Regions from separate parts of the Streptomyces sp. R33 genome, predicted to be linked through region 1. Evidence: riboswitches for the same ligand, from Rfam matches in the RefSeq annotation. Region 1 holds a riboswitch; the other holds the start of a gene.
The links. Region 1 has a riboswitch for cobalamin ahead of AB5J51_RS19770 (CbtB-domain containing protein). Riboswitches for the same ligand answer to the same signal wherever they lie in the genome.

Region 1 (10,248 bases):
GACTCGGGATGTGCAGCCTCTGCGGCCGGCTCGCCCGCAGTGGTGTGATGGCGGCGGCCCGCGCGGGTCGGGGCCCCTTTGCGGGGGCGTGCTGCCCGGAGTGCTCCAGCTGCTCGACGAGCCGGCGGTGACCGGACAGGCCCAGCGCCCGCGAGGGCAGCGCGTCGGCGGCCGTGGCCGCGGTGGGCCGCGCGCCCTCGGTGCTGCGCAACATCCCTATGCCGGTGCCCAGCAGAGCCACTGTCAGCACGCCGACCACCCACTTGGCGCGGGGCATGGAATTTCCTCCTGGTCCGATCCCCCCGGCTCCGGCGGCCGGGTCTCCTGAGAGCAGTGGAACCCCTCCCTGCCCGTCAGTACCGGTTACAACGCCGGAGACTGACGCCACGTCACAGGCGTGTCGCCACTCCACCCCTGGCGTCTTCCCAGCTGGTGCCGGGTACACCGCCCCCGTCCCGAGGATTGCGCAGGATACGGCCGAACGAGTGGGACACGCCCCGCGCGGGTGGGCACGACCCGATGGGCCCGGGACGTGAGGGAACGGGGGCGCGGGAGTTCACACGAGGACGAAAGCGACCGCCGCCGCCCCCATGAGGGCGGCGGCGAGGTGGATGGCCGGGTGGCCGTGGTCGCCGAACCAGAGGTGGCGGGCCAGGCCGCCGAGGGCGGCCAGGGCCGTGATGATGCCGACCTGGGCCAGCAGCGTGGCGGCGGTGAAAGGGGCCAGGAGCAGCAGAACGGTGTTGAGCCAGAACGGGACGGCGCCCGTCCAGCCGCGCCATTCCCAGATCGCCGTCTGCATGTACTACCGGCCCCCTCATCGTCAGCTCGCGGGCTGTACAGCCTCCTGGGGTGCGGCGGCCGGGACAAGGGCCCGTTCGGCAAGAAAACCGAAGGCCAGGCCGAAAGTCGTCCACATCGCGACCTGGATGGCCACGGTCGCGAGGCGGAACTGCCAGACCAGGGTGGCCGGGAAATCCGCCGGGACCTCGTTGATGCCGGGCAGCGCCGCGTAGGCGATGGCGACCACCGCGACGAAGCCGACCGAGGCGACGATCGAGGCGTTCCAGTTCCCGAGCCTGGGTGCCAGACGCCGGCCCAGGATGAGCGCGCCCGCGGACAGCAGCGCGCTCAACGCGATCATCAGGATGTAGAGGGTGGTCCTCCGGACGACGGTGTCGGGGTCACCGACGGCCGGCGGGTTGGAGGGGTACTTGAGGAACGGCACCAGGTTGAAGGCGACGAACAGGCCGCCCGAGACCAGCAGGGCCGTGGCCCGCGGGCCGAAGCGGCCGATGCGGCCCAGGGCGTAGCAGAAGACGAGCGCGGCGATGCCGCCGAGCGCGATCCCGTACAGGAGCGTGCCGGTGCCGAGGCCTGCCGTGGCCTGGAGGGCCCGGCTGACCGGGGCCGCCTCCTCGCCGTGGTCGTGGGCGGCGTGACCCGCCTCCTCGATGGCGATCGCCGCGTCGACCTTGGACTCGCCGAGGACGTACGCGACGAGAAACGCGGCCAGGCCTGCGAGCAGACCTGCCAGCATGCCCCGGACCAATAGGACGCGGGGGGAAATGGAGTTCATGGTTCGGTACTTCCCTTGCTGCTGAGGTGGAGATCAGTGGCAGGGGAAGCCGAGGAGGTGGCGACCGTCGTGCATCCACTCGTGGACGGTGTCGCCCTCGAAGAGCGCGGTGGCGCCCTGCTCGGCACCGACGAGGTAGAGCAGGACCAGCATCAGGACGCCGGCGAACAGGGCCCAGGGGGCGAGAGCGGAGAGCGAGATCGGGGTGACGGCAGGGGCCGTCGTGGGCACGGCGGAGTGAGCCATGGCAGAACCTCCAGAGGGAACACGCGTCCCGGTCAGTGGTGCTAGCGACGACATGGCGGGTCTGACTTCTCCTCCCCCTCCGGGAGGATTCACAGTGGCGCGACCGTGCCGGATTTTCACCGGTGCTTCCGTCATACCGTCGTCTTTTTTTAGGTTGTCGTCCGAGACCGTACCGCGTTTACGCTCCCCTTATGAAGAGCGCCGTAGTACGAGTTCAGTTCGTGAGACGTCCATTCGAGGACGCTTCACGGCAGGTTCGCTTCGGCCACGGCGACCCTTGCCCGCAGTACGCGGGCCTGCAAGGCCCGGACGCGGGGGAGTGGGCCGGGCGGACCCTGGACGAGGTCGCCGCCGAGGATCCGGCCGCCGTCCGGAGCTGGCTGACGGACCCGGACTACGCGCCGCCCGGCGGGGAGTCCGTCACCGCGCTGATCGCCCGCGTCGGCGCCGCCCTCGCCGCTCTGCCCGCGGGTACGCATCGCGCCGTCGTCGACCAGGCCGTCGTCAGGGCGGCCGTCGTGTCCGCGCTGGAGCTGCCGGCCACCGCCTTCTGGCGCCTCGACGTACGCCCGGACACGGTGACCAGCCTCACCGGGCGGCTCGGGCGGTGGAACCTCCAGCTCGGGCAGCCGGCCGAGAAGTAGCGGCGTAGCGGCTCAGGCGACGATCCAGTCGCTCGTCGCGATCACCGGCTGCACGCCGTCGCGGTGCACGGTGCCCTCGATCAGGCCGTACATCCGGTCCGCCGCGAAGTAGACCTCGTTGTCGTTCTTGAGGCCGAAGGGCTCCAGGTCGACGAGGAAGTGGTGCTTGTTGGGGAGGTTCAGGCGTACCTCGTTGACCCGCGGGCAGTGGTCGAGCACCCGCTCGGCCATCTGGTTGAGGGTCTGCTGCAGCGAGTACGAGTAGGTCTCGGCGAACGCTTCCAGCATGTTCTTGCGGACCTTCTTGTACGACTGGTCCCAGTCGTACGAGGCGTCGTCGGCGGCCAGCGCCGAGTGCGCCCAGCGCGCGGTGACCTTCGTCGCCAGGATGCGGTCGTACGCCTCCTTGAGCGTCGTGTACTTGTCCTTGATGTAGCCGTGGAACTCGGAGTTCGTCGAGTTCATCACCGTCAGGTCCTTCAGACCCGAGATGACCTGCAGACCGGTCGTCTCGCTGTACGTGATCTGCGCGGTGCGCACCTCCTGGCCCTTGCGGACGAAGGAGTGCTGCTCCTTGCGCGTCGGGACCGGGATCCGCTCCCAGGCGTACTCCTCGATCCGGATCTGCGCCTCGCGGATCGGCGACTGGGAGGAGACGAAGTGCTTCGCGAGCAGGATGCCGAAGGCCTCGGGGGAGGCGATGCCGTGCTCCTTGCCGAAGGCGTACACCGTGTTCTTGGTGGTGTCCGTCGGCAGGCAGTTGGCGTTGTCGCCGGTCAGGTGGACGTCGCGGAACTCGCCGCGGAGCGCCACCGAGACGTTGAGGTCGCGGATCTCGTGCCAGGACCCGTCGCCGCCCTTGCGGGTGACCTTGACGATGCGGTTCTCGGCCTTGCCGTACTGGTTCTGCGCCAGGACGTGCTTGCTCATGGTGTCTTCCTTCGGTGCCTCGGGAACACGGAGTCCGGTGGTCTGGATCCCGTACGCCCGGCGTCCAGCGCCCGCCCCCGACCGCAGGACGTCCCGCTCCCCGCCGTTCGGCCCCGAGGGGCCGCCCCGGGACTGACGTGCATCCCGGTCCGTAGGTGCTGCTTCGGATTGCAACATGCGCGAAGGGCGTTGTTACCCGTACAGATCATCCGAACACCGGCACCCACGGCTTGGGCGACCGCACAGCGCAGCAGGTCAGACCGTGTGCGTATCCGCGACCGACAGCGCCTCGTCGAGGATGGCGAGGCCCTTGGCCACGTCCCGCGGGCTGATGTTGCAGGGCGGGGCGACATGGATGCGGTTGCCTGCGGTCAGCGGCCACAGCCCGCCCTTCTTACAGGCGGCCGCGAACTCGACCATCGGGGCGTTGTCCGCTCCGGAGGCGTTGTACGGGACGAGCGGTTCGCGCGTCTGCCGGTCCCGTACGAGCTCCAGCGCCCAGAACGTGCCCAGACCGCGGACCTCCCCGACCGACGGGTGCTTCTCGGCGAGGGCGCGCAGGCCCGGCCCCAGCAGCTCCGCGCCGGTGCGGGCGGACTGCTCGACGATGCCCTCCTCCTCCATGACGTTGATCGTCGCCACGGCGGCCCCACAGGCCAGCACGTGCCCGGAGTACGTCAGCCCGCCCGGGTAGGGCCTGCGGGCGAAGGTCTCGGCGATGGCTGCCGAGATGGCGACCCCGCCGAGCGGGACGTATCCGCTGGTCACGCCCTTGGCGAAGCAGATCAGGTCGGGGGTGACTCCCCAGTGCTCGGAGGCGAACCACCGCCCGGTGCGGCCGAAGCCGACCATGATCTCGTCGAGGACGAACACGATGCCGAAGCGGTCGCAGAGTTCGCGCACACCGGCGAGATAGCCGTCCGGGTGCACGAGCACGCCCGGGGCGCCGCCGACGGTCTCCAGAATGATCGCGGCGATCGACTGCGGGCCCTCGAAGACGATCGTGTCCTCGAGGTGGCGCAGGGCGCGCTCGCACTCCTCGGCCTCGGTGGCCGCGTAGAAGGGCGAGCGGTAGGCGAAGGGCCCCCAGAAGTGCACGACACCGGCGGTCGCGGTGTCGTTGCCGAAGCGGCGGGCGTCACCGGTCAGGTTGATCGCCGTGGAGGTGGCCCCGTGGTACGAGCGGTACGCGGACAGCACCTTGGGCCGGCCGGTGTGCAGCCGGGCCATCCGTACGGCGTTCTCGACGGCCTCGGCGCCCGCGTTGGTGAAGAAGATCTTGTCGAGGTCGCCCGGGGTGCGCTCGGCGATCAGCCGGGCCGCCTCCGAGCGGACGTCGACGGCGAAGCCGGGCGCGACGGTGCAGAGCTTCGCCGCCTGCTCCTGGATGGCCGCCGTCACCTTGGGGTGCTGGTAGCCGATGTTGGTGTAGACGAGGGCGCTCGAGAAGTCGAGGTAGCGGTTGCCCTGGTAGTCCCAGAAGTACGAGCCTTCGGCCCCGGCCACGGCGAGCGGGTCGATGAGCTCCTGCGCCGACCAGGAATGGAAAACGTGCTTCCGGTCGGCGTCTTTCACGGCGGCGAGCGCGTCGGCAGCTTCTGCGTTCATGTCCCGAGCGTAGTTGTCCACGATGCGGACCCCCGGGAGGGTCGGAAGCCTGTCGGCCAACCCGGGAGGGCGGTGTTTCACGTGAAACAACGCTCCGTGTCCGACCTGTCAGCGGCTTGTCAGCGGGTGCCCGCAGGTGTCAGCGGTCGCTCAAGGGGCTGTCAGCGGGGGCGTTCATGGTGACGGCGTCAGGAAGACGCGACCACGAAACGGGCGAACGACATGACCTCACACTCTGGCCTGCCGGCCATCACGGCCACCGGGCTGCGCAAGGCGTACGGGGACAAGACCGTCCTCGACGGAATCGACCTGCACGTCCCGACAGGGACCATCTTCTCGCTGCTCGGCCCGAACGGGGCCGGCAAGACCACCACCGTGCAGATCCTGTCCACCCTGATCGGCACCGACGCCGGGCACGTGCGGATCGCCGGGTACGACCTGGCCACGCACCCCGACGCCGTTCGGGCGGCCATCGGCGTCACCGGACAGTTCTCGGCGGTGGACAAGCTGCTCACCGCCGAGGAGAACCTGCTCCTGATGGCCGACCTGCGCCACCTCGGCAAGGCCGAGGGCCGCCGTCGGGCCGCCGAACTGCTGGAGGCCTTCGATCTCGTCGACGTGGCCCGCAAGGTGGCGCTCACCTTCTCCGGCGGCATGCTGAGGCGCCTCGACCTGGCGATGACCCTGATGGGCAGCCCGCAGGTCATCTTCCTCGACGAGCCGACCACCGGTCTCGACCCCCGCAGCCGCCGCGCGATGTGGCAGATCATCCGTGAGCTCGTCGCCGACGGCGTCACCATCTTCCTCACCACCCAGTACCTGGAGGAGGCCGATCAGCTCGCCGACCGGATCGCCGTCCTCGACCACGGGAAGCTGGTCGCCGAGGGCACCGCGTACGAGCTCAAGCGGCTGGTCCCCGGCGGGAACATCAACCTCCGGTTCGCCGAGCGCGGCGGGTACGAGCGCGCCGCCCGCAGCTTCGGCGAGGCGTCGCGCGATGCGGAAGCCCTCACCCTCCAGATCCCCAGCGACGGCGGCGTGCAGTCGCTGCGGGCACTGATCGACCGGCTCGATGCCGAGTCCATCGAGGTCAGTGGCCTGACCGTGCACACCCCCGATCTCGACGACGTCTTCCTCGCCCTGACCGGGCGGCCCGTCACGCCCGTCGCCCCCGGCACCTCCACCGCCCCCGTCGTCGCCCCCGTCCAGACCGCCAAGGAGTCCGCACGATGAGCACCTTCACCGCCCCCGTCCCCGCCGCCACCCCCGCCCCGCTGCGCGACGCGGCGACGATGCTGCGCCGCAACCTCAGGCACGCGCTGCGCTACCCCGGGCTCTCCCTCGGCACCATGGCCGTGCCCGTCATCTTCCTGCTGCTCTTCGTATACGTCCTCGGCCGGCCGCTCGCCGCGGGCATCGGAACCGGCGCCGCCTACATCAACTACCTCGTCCCCGGCATCCTCCTGATGACCGTGACCGCCGCCTCCACGTCCACCGCGGTGTCCGTCTGCACCGACCTCACCGAGGGGATCGTGGCCCGCTTCCGCACCATGGCCATCTCCCGCCCGTCGATCCTCGTCGGCCGTGTGATCAGCAGCGTGCTCCAGACCCTGGTCAGCGTCGGCCTCGTCATCGGCATCGCCCTGCTGATGGGCTTCCGGCCCTCCGCCGGGCTCACCGAATGGATCGCCGCCCTCGGCCTGATCACCCTGCTCACCTTCGCCGTGACCTGGCTGGCCGTCGCCCTCGGCACCGTCAGCAAGACCCCGGAGGGCGCCAGCAACATCGTCCTGCCGCTGGCCTTCCTGCCCTTCATCGGCAGCGCGTTCGTCCCCACCGACTCGATGCCCACCGTGGTCCGCGTCTTCGCCGAGCACCAGCCCTTCACCCCGATCATCGAGACCGTCCGGGGCCTGCTGATGGGCACCCCGATCGGCGACAACGGGATCGTCGCCGTCGCCTGGTGCCTCGGGCTCACGGTGGCCGGGTACTTCTGGGCCACCCGGGTGTTCAACCGCCAGGCCGGCTGAGGGCGGGCGCCGCCAGCTCCCGTACGGCCTCCACGCTCGATGCCACGCCCGACGCCGCGCCCGACGCCGCACCGCATCGCGCCGCCTCGGTGAACCCCTCACCGAGCGCGGCGCGCGCCGCGTTCTCCACCCGCGCCGCGTCCGGACGCCCGTGGTCCGGCCCGCCCCGTACCGCCAGCGCCGCCGCCAGCAGCCGGGCCGCCTGCTCCGGCCGGTCCTCCCGTACGGCCTGGTCCGCGACGCCGATCAGGACCTGGGCCACCGTCGGCGCGTGCCCGGAGCCCAGCGCCAGGTCCAGCGCCTCCGCGCGGTGGGCCCGCGCCCTGTCCAGCTCGCCCTCCGCCGCGTCCAGATGGGCTCGCGTGTCGAGGGCCATCGCGCGGAACACCGGATGGGCACAGATCCCGGCGATCGCCTCCTCGGCCCGCGCCAGTTCGGCCCGCGCCTCCGGGAACCTCCCGGTCCACCAGGCCAGTTCGGCCTTGCCGTGCGCCAGTACCGCGATCGACTCCGGCCAGCCCGCCGCGGCGGCGTCCTGCTCCGCCCGCGCCAGGGCCGCGGCGCTGCCCGCCGGGTCGCCGGCCAGCCAGGACAGCTGCGCCAGCCGGATCAGCGCGTGCAGCCGGTCCTCCAGCACCCCGATCTCGCCGACCACCTCGACCGCCTGCTCGTAGTGGCCGAGCGCCGCCGCGAAATCGCCTCGCCGCGCCACCAGGTCCGCCAGCACGGTCAGCGCGAAGGAGGCACCCCACCGCTCGCCGAGAGCCCGGAACCCGGCCAGCGCCTCCTCGATGGCCTGCTCGGCCTGAGCAGGCGGGCCGCCGGCGCCGAGCAGGGTCCGGGCGCCCTCCAGCCGGCCCTGCGCCCGTACCCACGGGTCCGCGTCGGCCAGCAGTTCGTCCCAGGTGTCCGCCGGCGCCGCCCGGCCCGCGGCGGCACTGCGCAGCATCCGGTCGACAGGCCCGAGGAACCGCACCACCGGATGCCGGCTGTCCGTCCGCTCGGCGAGCCGCAGCGCCTCGCCGAGCAGCGCTGCCAGCTTCTTCTCGTCGCCGACCCCGGCCGTCGCGAACAGGACGGAGAGCGCGTACGCGACGACCAGGTCCTCTTCCTCCGCCGCCCCGCCCGGCAGCGCCAGTGCGGCCGCCGCCAGTTCGGCGCCCTCCGCCTTGTGGCCGCTGAGCCACCAGTACCAGCCGGCCGCCGAGACCAGGCCCACGGCGGCCCGCGCGTCGCCCGCCGCGATCGTGCCGCGCAGCGCCGCCTTCAGGTTGTCGTGCTCGACGGCCAGCCGCGCGAGCCACTCCAGCTGGTCGGCCCGGCGCAGATGCGGATCCGCGGTCCGGGCCAGCCCGGTGAAGTACGCGGTCTGCGCCCGGCGGACCGGCTCCTGCTCGCCGGCCTCGGCCAGCCGCTCCAGGCCGTACGCCCTGATGGTCTGGAGCATCCGGTAGCGGCCGTCGCCGGCGGTCACCAGCAGCGACTTCTCGGTCAGCGAGGTCATGAGGTCGAGTACGTCCCGTACGTCGACCACGTCGGCCACGTCCCGTACGTCGACCACGTCCCGTACGCCGGCTACGTCGGCCGGCTCGATGCCGGTGGACCCGCCCGTCGCGGTGTCCGCGCACGCGCGCTCCGCCGCCTCCAGCGTCACGCCGCCCGGGAACGCCGCCAGCCGGCGCAACAGGGCCTGTTCCGGTCCGGTCAGCAGCTCCCAGCTCCAGTCCACGACCGCCCGCAGCGTCCGGTGCTGGCGCGGGGCCGTGCGGGCGCCGCCGGTCAGCAGCCGGAACCGGTCGTCGAGCCCCGCCGCCAGCTGCTCGGCGCTCATCGTGCGCAGCCGTGCCGCGGCCAGTTCGATGGCCAGGGGCATCCCGTCCAGCGCGCGGACGATCCGGGTCACGGCGGCTGCCGTGTCCTCGCCGACGGCGAAGCCCGACCGGGCCGCGGCCGCCCGGTCGCCCAGCAGCCGGACCGCCGCGTACGACATGGCCTCGGCGGCTCCCGCGTCCTGCGGCGGGAGGGCCAGCGCCTCGACCGGCCAGAGCGCCTCGCCGGTGAGGCCGAGCGGCTCCCGGCTCGTCGCGAGGATCCGCACCCCGGGGCAGGCGCCGAGCAGCCGGTCGGCCAGGGCTGCGGCCGCCTCGATCAGGTGCTCGCAGTTGTCGAGGACCAGCAGGGCGGTCCGGGTGCGCAGCGCCGTGACGAGCCGGTCCAGGGGCTCGCCCGGCGCCGAAGCCTGCTCGCGCAGGCCGAGTGCGGACAGTACGGCCTGCGGTACGTCGGCCTCCGCGCTCAGCGGTGCGAGCTCGACCTGCCAGACGCCGTCGGGGAACCGGCCGAGCAGCGGACGGGCCGCCTCGACCGACAGCCGGGTCTTGCCGGCGCCGCCGGGCCCGGTGAGGGTGGTGAGCCGGTGTTCCCCGATCAGCGCGGCGACCCGGGCGAGGTCGGCGTCGCGGCCGACGAAACTGGCCAGCGGGGCGCGGAGGTTGGTCGCGGGCGCGGGAGGGGCGGAGTCGGCCGCCGACGCCCCCGCCGGAGCGGGCTGCGGTACGGGCTGTGCCGGACGTACGGGCTCCTGCCCGGGCTGCTGCGCACGTACGGGCTGTACGGGCTGTACGGACGGCAGGGACCCTGCGGACGGCACCGGCTCGGTACCCCCGGCGACCTCGCCGCGCAGTACTGCGGTGTGCAGCGCGGCCAGCTCCGGCGACGGGTCGGCGCCGAGTTCCTCGGCGAGGGCCTCGCGGGCCCGGCCGTACGCGGCGAGCGCCTCGGCGGGCCGGCCGGCCGCGACGAGCGCCCGCATCAGCGCTCCGACCAGCCCTTCCCGCAGCGGGTGTTCGGCGACGAGGGAGGCCAGCTCCCCGGTGAGCTCCCGGCCGAGGCCCCGGCGCAGATCGGCCTCGATGCGGTCCTCGAGCGCGGCCGCCCGCAGCTCCGTCAGCCGGGTCACCGGCGCCCGGAAGAAGTCGGAGCCCGCCACGTCCAGCAGGGCCGGTCCGCGCCACAGCTCCAGCGCCTCGCGCAGGGTCCGGGCGGCGGTGGCGGGCTCGCGGGCCAAGGCCGCCCGCCCGGCCGCGGCGAGCCGTTCGAACCGGACCGCGTCGACGGCGTCGGGCTCGACGAGGAGCCGGTACCCGGCCGGATGCGAGGCGATCTCCACCCCCGGCAGCGCCCGGCGCAACCGCGACACGAGCGCCTGGAG
Region 2 (10,248 bases), 1.0 Mb from region 1:
GCGCGTGGCTTCTCGACGTGGTCCCGCCGGTGGGTGTCCGAGTCCCACGAGGTCACCTCGACGGCCATGAGGATCCGATCGGGGTCGACCCAGTCACCCTGGCCGACGAACGCCTCGGACGGCGCGAGCACCGCATCCGGAATCGCCCGACCGGCCCGGTACTCCTGGGCTTTGATGCCCTGCCCCGAATGCAGCCACAGCTCGGGGCGGTGCTGCATACAGATCCGAGTGAGCCACTGGATGATCATCCCGTGGTCGCCGTCCGGCATGGCCTTGCTCCTGATGACTCCGTCGATGAACTCCAGCCGTGTCCCCACCCTCTCGCGAGCGGCTATACGCGCCACGGCTTCGAAGTCCTCTGTCAGCATGTGGGGCCGGTCTGTCGTCACGGTCATGCCTCGCTCGCCTTTCTCGACGGTGCTGTCTACGACGATAGCGCCGGGCACCGACAGCCGTCCGGCACACTCGACCGCATGGACATCGTGATCAGGGAAGCGCTGGCGGCGGAGTACGGGACGCTCGGGGAGATCACCGCGCAGGCGTACCTCGGGGACGGGCTGCTCACCTTCGGCGAGGACGACCCGTACCTCGCGCGGCTGCGGGACGTGGCCGGGCGGGCGCGCGACGGGGTGATACTCGTCGCCGCCGCGAGCGACGGACAGCTCCTCGGCGGGGTGGCGTTCGCCGCGCCCGGGAGCCCGCTGTGCGACATCGCCGGCGCCGGCGAGGCCGAGTTCCGGATGCTGGCCGTCGCCCGGGAGGGCCGGGGGCGGGGCGCCGGGGAAGCGCTCGTACGGGCCTGCATGGAGCGGGCGCGGGCCATCGAGGGCGTGCGGCGCCTCGTCCTGTCCACCACGCAGGACATGGTCGGCGCCCACCGGATCTACGAGCGACTCGGCTTCGTCCGCACGCCCGAACGGGACTGGGAGCCCGTCCCCGGCCTCACTCTGCTCACGTACGGTCTCGCCCTGTAGCCACGCCGACACAACATCTAGGGGGTCGCACAGGAAGCGGCCCCCACATGTATGCTCATGCTCGCTGTCGTCGCAGGGGAATCCGGTGCGAATCCGGAACTGTCCCGCAACGGTATGAAGTACACCCATTGGTGTCACCGCAAGTCCGAGGACCTGCCGACAGTGCGCCCGGCTCGACCGAACCGGGTGCCGACACGTCCGGGCCCCGCGGTTGGGCCGGTGGACGCCGCGCGGTGTGCCCCCGAGGCCGAGCCCGCGCGCGCCCGCTCGTGCCCGCACCGCAGGTGTCCCGGAGCCGAGCGAGGGAGAGCTCCCCCCGTGACCATCGCGCCTTCCGCACCGCGCGCCGAGTCCGACCCGTCCGACACCGGAATCGAGACCGGGGGACCTGGGGCCGCGCTGCTGCGTACCCTCACCGAGCTGACGGCCGACCTCCCCGACACCGACCCGGGCCGGGTCGCCGCCGCCGCGCTCCGCGGGCGCAGCGCCGCCGCCGACGAGGCCGAACTGCGCGGGCTGGCCACGGAGGCCGCCGCCGGTCTCATCTCCGAGGATCCGGCGTACTCCCGGCTCGCCGCCCGGCTGCTGACGCTGGCCGTCGCCGAGGAGGCCGCCGGCCAGGGGGCCACCTCGTTCTCCGCCTCCGTCGCGGTCGGCCACCGCGAGGGCCTGATCGCCGACCGGACCGCCGAGTTCGTCGCGCTGCACGCGAGCCGCCTGGACGCACTGGTCGAGCACACCCTCGCGGAGGGCGCCGACGACCGCTTCGGGTTCTTCGGCCTGCGCACCCTGCACAGCCGCTACCTGCTGCGCCACCCGATCACCCGCCAGGTCGTCGAGACCCCGCAGCACTTCATGCTGCGCGTGGCCTGCGGCCTCGCCGAGAACGACAGCGTCCAGGCCGTCGAGGAAGTGGCCTCGCTCTACCGGCTGATGAGCCGCCTCGACTACCTGCCGTCCTCCCCCACGCTCTTCAACTCCGGCACCCGGCACCCGCAGATGTCCTCCTGCTACCTGCTGGACTCCCCGCTGGACGAGCTCGACTCGATCTACGACCGCTACCACCAGGTCGCCCGCCTGTCGAAGCACGCCGGCGGCATCGGCCTCTCGTACTCGCGCATCCGCGCCCGCGGTTCGCTGATCCGCGGTACGAACGGCCACTCCAACGGCATCGTGCCGTTCCTGAAGACCCTCGACGCCTCCGTCGCGGCCGTGAACCAGGGCGGCCGCCGCAAGGGCGCCGCCGCCGTCTACCTGGAGACCTGGCACGCGGACATCGAGGAGTTCCTGGAGCTCCGCGACAACACCGGCGAGGACCAGCGCCGTACGCACAACCTGAACCTCGCGCACTGGGTCCCGGACGAGTTCATGCGCCGCGTCAACGCGGACGCCGACTGGTCGCTGTTCTCCCCGGCCGACGTGCCCGAGCTGGTCGACCTGTGGGGCGACGAGTTCGACGCCGCCTACCGCAAGGCCGAGGCGGACGGCCTGGCCCGCAAGACCATGCCCGCCCGCGACCTCTACGGCCGGATGATGCGCACCCTCGCGCAGACCGGCCAGGGCTGGATGACCTTCAAGGACGCCTCCAACCGCACGGCGAACCAGACCGCCGAGCCGGGCACGGTCGTCCACTCCTCCAACCTGTGCACCGAGATCATCGAGGTCACCAACGACGGCGAGACGGCCGTCTGCAACCTCGGTTCGGTCAACATGGGCGCGTTCGTCATCGACACCGCCGACGGTCGCGACATCGACTGGGAGCGCCTGGACGAGACCGTCCGCACCGCGGTGACCTTCCTCGACCGCGTCGTGGACATCAACTTCTACCCGACCGAGCAGGCGGGCCGCTCCAACGCCCGGTGGCGGCCGGTGGGCCTCGGCGCGATGGGCCTCCAGGACGTCTTCTTCAAGATGAAGATGCCCTTCGACTCCCCCGAGGCGAAGGCCCTGTCCACCAAGCTCTCCGAGCGCATCATGCTGGCCGCGTACGAGGCCTCCTGCGACCTCGCCGAGCGCAGCGGCCCCCTCCCGGCCTGGGAGCAGACCCGCACCGCCCGCGGCGTCCTGCACCCCGACCACTTCGACGTGGAGCTGAACTGGCCCGAGCGCTGGGACGCCCTGCGCGCCCGGATCGCGAAGTCCGGCATGCGCAACTCGCTGCTCCTGGCCATCGCCCCGACGGCGACGATCGCCTCGATCGCCGGCGTGTACGAGTGCATCGAGCCGCAGGTCTCCAACCTGTTCAAGCGCGAGACGCTGAGCGGTGAGTTCCTCCAGGTCAACGCCTACCTGGTGGAGGAGCTGAAGAAGCTCGGCGTGTGGGACGCGCAGACCCGTGAGGCGCTGCGCGAGTCCTCCGGTTCCGTCCAGGGCTTCGGCTGGATCCCGGCCGAGGTGCGCGAGCTGTACCGCACGGCGTGGGAGATCCCGCAGCGCGGTCTGATCGACATGGCGGCGGCCCGTACGCCGTTCCTGGACCAGGCGCAGTCGCTGAACCTGTTCCTGGAGACGCCCACCATCGGCAAGCTGTCGTCGATGTACGCGTACGCCTGGAAGCAGGGCCTGAAGACCACGTACTACCTGCGCTCGCGCCCGGCGACGAAGATCGCCCGCGCCGCGCAGGCGGCCACCCCCGTCGCGCTGCCCCAGGCGGTCGCCGATGCCGAGGCGCTGGCCTGCTCCCTTGAGAACCCCGAGTCCTGCGAGGCCTGCCAGTAATGAGCTCCACCGACAAGAACCTCCTGGACCCGGGCTTCGAGCTCACGCTCCGCCCCATGCGCTACCCGGACTTCTACGAACGCTACCGGGACGCGATCAAGAACACCTGGACCGTCGAGGAGGTCGACCTCCACTCGGACGTCGCCGACCTCGCGAAGCTCACGCCCGCCGAGCAGCACATGATCGGCCGCCTCGTCGCGTTCTTCGCGACGGGCGACTCGATCGTCTCGAACAACCTGGTGCTGACGCTCTACAAGCACATCAACTCCCCGGAGGCGCGCCTGTACCTGTCGCGCCAGCTGTTCGAGGAGGCCGTGCACGTCCAGTTCTATCTGACGCTGCTCGACACCTACCTGCCCGACCCGGACGACCGCGCGGCCGCCTTCGACGCGGTCGAGGAGATCCCGTCGATCCGCGAGAAGGCGCAGTTCTGCTTCAAGTGGATGGACTCGGTCGAGAAGATCGACCGGCTGGAGACGCAGGCCGACCGCCGCCGCTTCCTGCTGAACCTGATCTGCTTCGCGGCGTGTATCGAGGGCCTGTTCTTCTACGGCGCCTTCGCGTACGTCTACTGGTTCCGCTCGCGCGGCCTGCTGCACGGCCTGGCCACCGGCACCAACTGGGTGTTCCGGGACGAGACCATGCACATGAACTTCGCGTTCGAGGTCGTGGACACGGTCCGCAAGGAGGAGCCGGAGCTCTTCGACGACGCGCTCCAGCAGCAGGTCACCGACATGCTGAAGGAGGCCGTGGAGGCGGAGCTGCAGTTCGGCCGCGACCTGTGCGGTGACGGCCTGCCGGGCATGAACACCGAGTCGATGCGCGAGTACCTGGAGTGCGTCGCCGACCAGCGCCTGGTCCGCCTCGGCTTCCCGCCGGTGTACGGCTCGCAGAACCCGTTCTCCTTCATGGAGCTCCAGGGCGTCCAGGAGCTGACGAACTTCTTCGAGCGCCGCCCGTCGGCCTACCAGGTCGCGGTCGAGGGCACGGTCGACCTGGACGAGGACTTCTAAGTCGCCTGCTCCGATGGCTTGATAGCGTCCCCGCCCATGGGGAGAACGACTCGGGTGACCGAGGTCCTGGGCGGGGGCGCTTCGCCGTGTCCGTGACCGGGTGGGCCGGGCGGGCGCGGTTGCGGCCGGGGGGCGTGGTGTACGGGGGCGCCGTCGGGTCCGCCACCGCGCACGCGCACCACTCCGTGCAGGTCATCGTCGCGCTCGGCGGGGACGAGCTGCTGATGGCCGGGCCGGCCGGGGAGCCGTTCCGGTGCCGGGCGTACGTGGTCCCGTCCGGGGTACGGCATTCCGTGCTGGGCGGGGTTCCGCGTGGGGTGGTGCTGCACTACGACCCGCTCTCCACCGCCGGGCGCCGGCTCGCGGCGCTGGCGGGGGACGCGGGGGACCTCGTACCGGATGCGCTGCCCGCCGACCCCTTCGAGGCGGCCTGCGCGCTGGACTCCGTACTGCCGCAGGGGCCACTGCCGGGTGCGGCGCCGCATCCGGGGCTGGTGCGGGTGCTGGACTGGCTGCCCGGGCGGGAGCACGTACGGCTGTCCCAGGCGGCCGCGGTGGCATGCCTGTCGGAGAGCCGCCTCGCGCACCTGTTCCGGGCGGAGCTCGGGCTGCCGTTCCGCCCCTACGTCCTGTGGCTGCGGCTGATGCGGGCCGCCGAACTCGCCTCCCAGGGGCACTCCCTGACGGACGCGGCGCACGGCGCGGGCTTCGCCGACGGGGCGCATCTCAGCCGGGTGTGGCGGCGGATGTTCGGGATCCCGCCGTCGGACTTCACCCGCACCATCCAGTGGATGTGAGCGGGTCGCGGGATGCAGCAGGTTCGTTCAAGCGCGGGCGGGGCCCTCGGCCGCACCGTGGACGCATGCGAAAGATGATGAAGAAATGCGTCGCCGTGTGCTCGCCGAAGACCATGCCGCCCGCCGTGCGCGAGGCCTTCGAGGCCGAGTTGCGCCGCGCCCGCGACGCCGCGCCCGACACCGACGCCATGTGGACCGCCCTGGAACGGGCCCACATCATCTCCCAGGCCTGGGCCTGGCCCCACACCCGCGCGCACTGGCACATGTTCCGGCTCGCGGTGCGCTGCCGGGACCGGGCGGAGACGGTGGGGCAGGTGGTGCGGATCCTGGTCGCGGGGGCCGGGTCAGTGACCGGGCGCGTGCCGTACGGCAACACGGGGCGTACGGCGGCGGGGCTGCTCACTCCCTTGCCCCTCCCGGATGACCTGCGTGCGCTGCTTGGCCGCGCGTAGCTGCCGGTCGATGCGGCGGTCGCGCAGGGCCCCGTAGAGCGCGGGCCCCAGCAGCAGGGCGGCGATGGCGAGGACGACGAGGAGTTCGAGGAACGTGTTCATGACTCCACTGTCGCCAGTGCGCCGAAAACCGGACAGTGGCAGGACTGTCATGGAAGTACGAATTACTGCCACACTGGGGGCATGCTGAACAACGTGGCCGTAGCCCTGGTGAACGGCGTCGCCCCCTTCGAACTGGGGATCTTCTGCGAGGTCTTCGGGATCGACCGCAGTGAGATGGGGCTGCCGGTGTACGACTTCGCCGTGTGCGCGGCGGAGGACCGGCACTCCCGCACCGGCGACGGGCACTTCGACGTCGTCGTCCCGCACGGGCTGGAGCGGCTGGAGAGCGCGGACCTGATCTGCGTGCCCGCCGACCGCGCGGCGGTGACCCGGGAGTACCCCGAGCCGCTGCTGGAGGCGCTGCGCCGGGCCGTCGACCGGGGTGCGCGGGTGCTGAGCGTGTGCAGCGGGGCCTTCGTCCTCGGCGCCGCCGGGCTGCTGGACGGCCGGCGCTGCACCACGCACTGGATGCACTCGCCGGCCCTGGCCCGGCGCTTCCCGGAGGCGAGGGTGGACCCCGACGTGCTGTACGTGGACGAGGGCCCGGTGATCACCGCCGCGGGCACTGCTTCGGGCATCGACGCGTGCCTGCACGTCGTCCGCCAGGAGCACGGCGCCGAGGTGGCCAACACCATCGCCCGGCGGATGGTCGTCCCGCCGCACCGGGACGGCGGCCAGGCGCAGTTCATCCAGCGGCCGCTGCCGCGCACGGCGTGCGACACGGTGGGCGAGGTGATCGGCTGGATGGCCCGCCACCTGGACGAGGAGATCGCCGTCGAGCAGCTCGCGGAGCGCGCGCACATGTCACCGCGCACCTTCGCCCGCCGCTTCCTCCAGGAGACCGGGACGACCCCGTACCAGTGGGTGCTGCGGCAGCGCGTCCTGCTGGCGCAGGAGCTCCTGGAGGCCACGGACGACACGGTCGACGCGATCGCGGGCCGCAGCGGCTTCGGCAACGCGGCAGCCCTGCGCCACCACTTCCTGCGCGCCCTCGGCACGACCCCGAACGCCTTCCGCCGCACGTTCCGGGGCCCGCAGGCCGTGGCTTAGGCCGCAGCCCGCGGGCTGCGGGCCGCGGGCTGCGGGCCACGAAGGCTCAGGCGTTCGGGACCGTTTCGTAGCGCGGGGTGCCCTCTTCCATCTGGCGCAGGGCGTCCTTGCGGTCGCGCTTCGAGAGGCGGTCGATGTACAGGTACCCGTACAGGTGGTCCGTCTCGTGCTGCAGGCAGCGCGCGAAGTAGCCCGTGCCGCGCACCTTGATCGGGTTGCCCTGCGCGTCCTGGCCGGTCACCTCGGCGTAGTCCGGGCGGGCCAGCGAGGCGTACGCGGTCGGGACCGACAGGCAGCCCTCGTTCGAGTCGTCGAGCACGCGGGAGCCGGCCGGCAGTTCCACCAGCTTCGGGTTGACCACGACGCCGGTGTGGCGCACGCCGTCGTCGTCGGGGCAGTCGTAGACGAAGACCTTGGCGTCGACGCCGATCTGGTTCGCGGCCAGGCCCACGCCCTCGGCGGCCTTCTGGCTGGCGAACATGTCGTCGATCAGCTGCGCCAGTTCGTCGCCGAACTCGGTGACGTCCTTGCACTCGTGGTGGAGGACCGGGTTGCCGACGACCGTGATCGGGCGGGCGGTGCCGCGCTCGCGGTGGGCGAGCTCGCGCTCCGCACAGTCCTCGGTGTCCACGACGTACCCGTCGTTCACAAGCTCGACGACCTCGTTCTCCTGCTGCGCCATGTCCGCCGTACGCCTTCCGTAAGTCCACCCGTTCACCAATGTGCCGGTACAGCCTACGGTGCCCGGTCAGCAGACTTCCTCGAGATCCCGCCACTCCCGGGTCTCCGGGCTGTCCGCGACCCAGCCGTCGAGCAGTCCGCGCACCAGGCCGGCCGGCGCCGCGATGCCGCATTCCCGCTCCGGCACCCACAGCGGGCCGGAACCGTTCGTACGGTGCCCGAGCGGTCCGGGATGCCCCGGTTCGCTGTGGTCGTGCGGGTCGAGGTGCTCGCCGTCGCCCTCGCCGCTCGGCATCACGCTCTCCGAGCAGGTCCGGCACAGCAGCCGTACCGACGACGACCAGTCCTCGGCGGCGAAGCCCGCGTCCGAGGCCAGCTGCTCCAGGGCGTCGCGGTCCGCCTCGGTGGCCGCCTCGAGCAGCACCACCCAGGTCGGCACCGGCGAGGGCGCCCACAGCTCGATCTCGTCGAAGACCGGGTACGAGGGGCCGGCCGCGGTGACCCGCTCCCCGTGCGGGACCCCGTCGTGCAGGACGACCTCGCCCCAGCGGCGTCCCGAGGAGGGCAGCGGGATCGACAGGACCTCCATGCGGGCCGGGTCCAGCCGGCGGCCCCAGACCACCTCGGCCTCCCCCTCGGGGGACAGCCGTACGGCGGCGCTGCCGAGCTCCATGCCGACCGGTTCGCCGCTGTTCTTCTTCCCGCCGACGGCGGCGTCCCCGGGCACCTTCAGCCCGTACGCCTGCCAGGCCCGGCGGGCCAGCGGCCAGTCCTGCAGCGCGGTCGCGGCGATGCCGACGTTCCACCAGTCCGGGGCGCCGGTCTCGCGGTCCAGCAGGGCCACGGCGCGCAGTCCGGCGGCCCGCGCCTGCTCCCAGTCGTGCCGGAACTTGTGCAGCAGGGCCAGGTTGAACCAGGACTCGGACAGCCAGGGCTCCAGGTCGGCGGCTCTGGTCAGCAGCGCGCCCGCGTCCTCGTACCGCCCGTCGCCGATCAGCGTGAACGCGCGGTCGGTGGCCTGCCGCCACGAAGCGGAGGGCCGATGCCGTACCTTCCCGAAGATCCTCACGATTCCCGCCTGCCGGTCCCACGGTGCAGCCTTGCGGACACCCTCACGGACACTCCTACTGGCATCCAACCATGCCCACTCGGACGGCCGCTCATTACCCATGGGTTACCCAAGTGGGACTTGACCGACTCTGTCACGTCCGCCCCTGGCCAGAACCCTTGCAAGACACTCCACGACCTCTGGCTGATAGTCGCGCCCGGCGCCCAGCCGGAGCTGCTCCAGCACCGCCAGTGAGCCGCCCGGGTGACGGGTCCCGCCCAGCAGGTCGTCGTACGCGTTGACCGCCCGTACGATGCGCGCTGCGACGGGCTGGTCCCGGTACGGGTCGGCCTGCCGCTCCACGACCACGGCCACCTCGGCGGGCACCCCGGTCTGGCGGGCGACCTCCCCGCCGAGCACGGCGATCCGGCGGGCCTCGGCGGCGGGCAGCCCGGCGGTGGCCCCGGCCCGGACCGGGTCGACGAGGGAGAGCTGGCCGATGTCGTGCATGAGGGCGGCGTATTCCAGCACGGTGAGCTCCCGCTCCGACAGGCCGAGCTCCCGGCCGACGGCGCAGCTCAGCGCGGCGACGCGGCGGGAGTGCCCCGGGCGGGTGCAGCCGGCGATCTCGGTGGCCCGGGCCAGGGAGGTGATGGTCTGGCGGTAGGTGGTGCGGATCGCGGTGATCCGGTGGAAGGACAGCTGGGTCAGCAGCAGCGGCACGCAGAGGACGGGCAGCGCCCACAGGCCGGCGACGGCCACGCCGAAGGCCATGACGACCCCGGTGGCGCAGATCGCCGAGCCGATGCCGAGCCGGGCGCGCAGCTCGTCGCGCAGCAGCGGCCCGTACGGCCGCCCCGTGCGGGCGCCGGCCGGCGCGGCGGCGAGCACGGCGTCGCACAGGGTGGTGAGGCCGAGCAGGAAGAGCAGGAAGAGGACGAGGTACGGGCCCTGCCCGATGCCGTGCTCCAGCCGGCCGGAGTTGTAGAGCGGCTGGAAGCAGACGGCGGCGAAGGCGACGGTGAGGACCCGGCGGGCCAGGTGGTCGGCGGCGGGGCCGCGGCCCCGGGCGATGTGCGGGACGATCCCGGCGAGCGCCCCGGCGACGACGACCGCGACGATCTGGAGCACCCCGTGGTGGGTGGACTGGGCCGCGTTCGGGCCGAGCAGGGCGTACGCGAGGGCGCCGGCGGAGCCCAGCGGTGCGGGCTGGCGGTCCTCGGCCGCGTCCCGGTCGGCCGGGCGGTCACGGGTGTCGCCCGTGTCGCGGCGGGCGAGCTCTCCGCAGGCGATGAGGACGCCGAAGGCCAGGGCGGTGCCCGGCTCGACGACGCCGTACCACAGGGTGTGCCCGAGCCCGGCGAGGGTGAGCACCCCCGCGGCCCCGCGCACCGTCCACACGACCGGGACCCT

Region 2: it holds a riboswitch for cobalamin, as region 1 does, so the genes downstream of both, AB5J51_RS14945 (ribonucleoside-diphosphate reductase subunit alpha) here and AB5J51_RS19770 (CbtB-domain containing protein) in region 1, are expected to answer to the same signal.

Annotation. Positions count from the first base shown of each region.
Region 1 is NZ_CP165727.1:4,317,928-4,328,175, reverse strand. Features, by position in the region: gene AB5J51_RS19785 (class F sortase) at 1-277, opposite strand, end outside; gene AB5J51_RS19780 (hypothetical protein) at 557-802, opposite strand; gene AB5J51_RS19775 (CbtA family protein) at 824-1,579, opposite strand; gene AB5J51_RS19770 (CbtB-domain containing protein) at 1,613-1,825, opposite strand; cobalamin riboswitch at 1,862-2,012, opposite strand; gene AB5J51_RS19765 (histidine phosphatase family protein) at 2,047-2,469, shown strand; gene pucL (factor-independent urate hydroxylase) at 2,482-3,399, opposite strand; gene AB5J51_RS19755 (aspartate aminotransferase family protein) at 3,655-5,007, opposite strand; gene AB5J51_RS19750 (ATP-binding cassette domain-containing protein) at 5,230-6,240, shown strand; gene AB5J51_RS19745 (ABC transporter permease) at 6,237-7,037, shown strand; gene AB5J51_RS19740 (BTAD domain-containing putative transcriptional regulator) at 7,018-10,248, opposite strand, start outside.
Region 2 is NZ_CP165727.1:3,322,569-3,332,816, forward strand. Features, by position in the region: gene AB5J51_RS14935 (Uma2 family endonuclease) at 1-395, opposite strand, end outside; gene AB5J51_RS14940 (GNAT family N-acetyltransferase) at 474-974, shown strand; cobalamin riboswitch at 1,019-1,150, shown strand; gene AB5J51_RS14945 (ribonucleoside-diphosphate reductase subunit alpha) at 1,293-3,692, shown strand; gene AB5J51_RS14950 (ribonucleotide-diphosphate reductase subunit beta) at 3,692-4,705, shown strand; gene AB5J51_RS14955 (helix-turn-helix domain-containing protein) at 4,792-5,502, shown strand; gene AB5J51_RS14960 (DUF3703 domain-containing protein) at 5,568-5,954, shown strand; gene AB5J51_RS14965 (helix-turn-helix domain-containing protein) at 6,138-7,106, shown strand; gene def (peptide deformylase) at 7,153-7,788, opposite strand; gene AB5J51_RS14975 (hypothetical protein) at 7,855-8,856, opposite strand; gene AB5J51_RS14980 (HD-GYP domain-containing protein) at 8,962-10,248, opposite strand, start outside; gene AB5J51_RS14985 (HD-GYP domain-containing protein) at 10,248-10,248, opposite strand, start outside.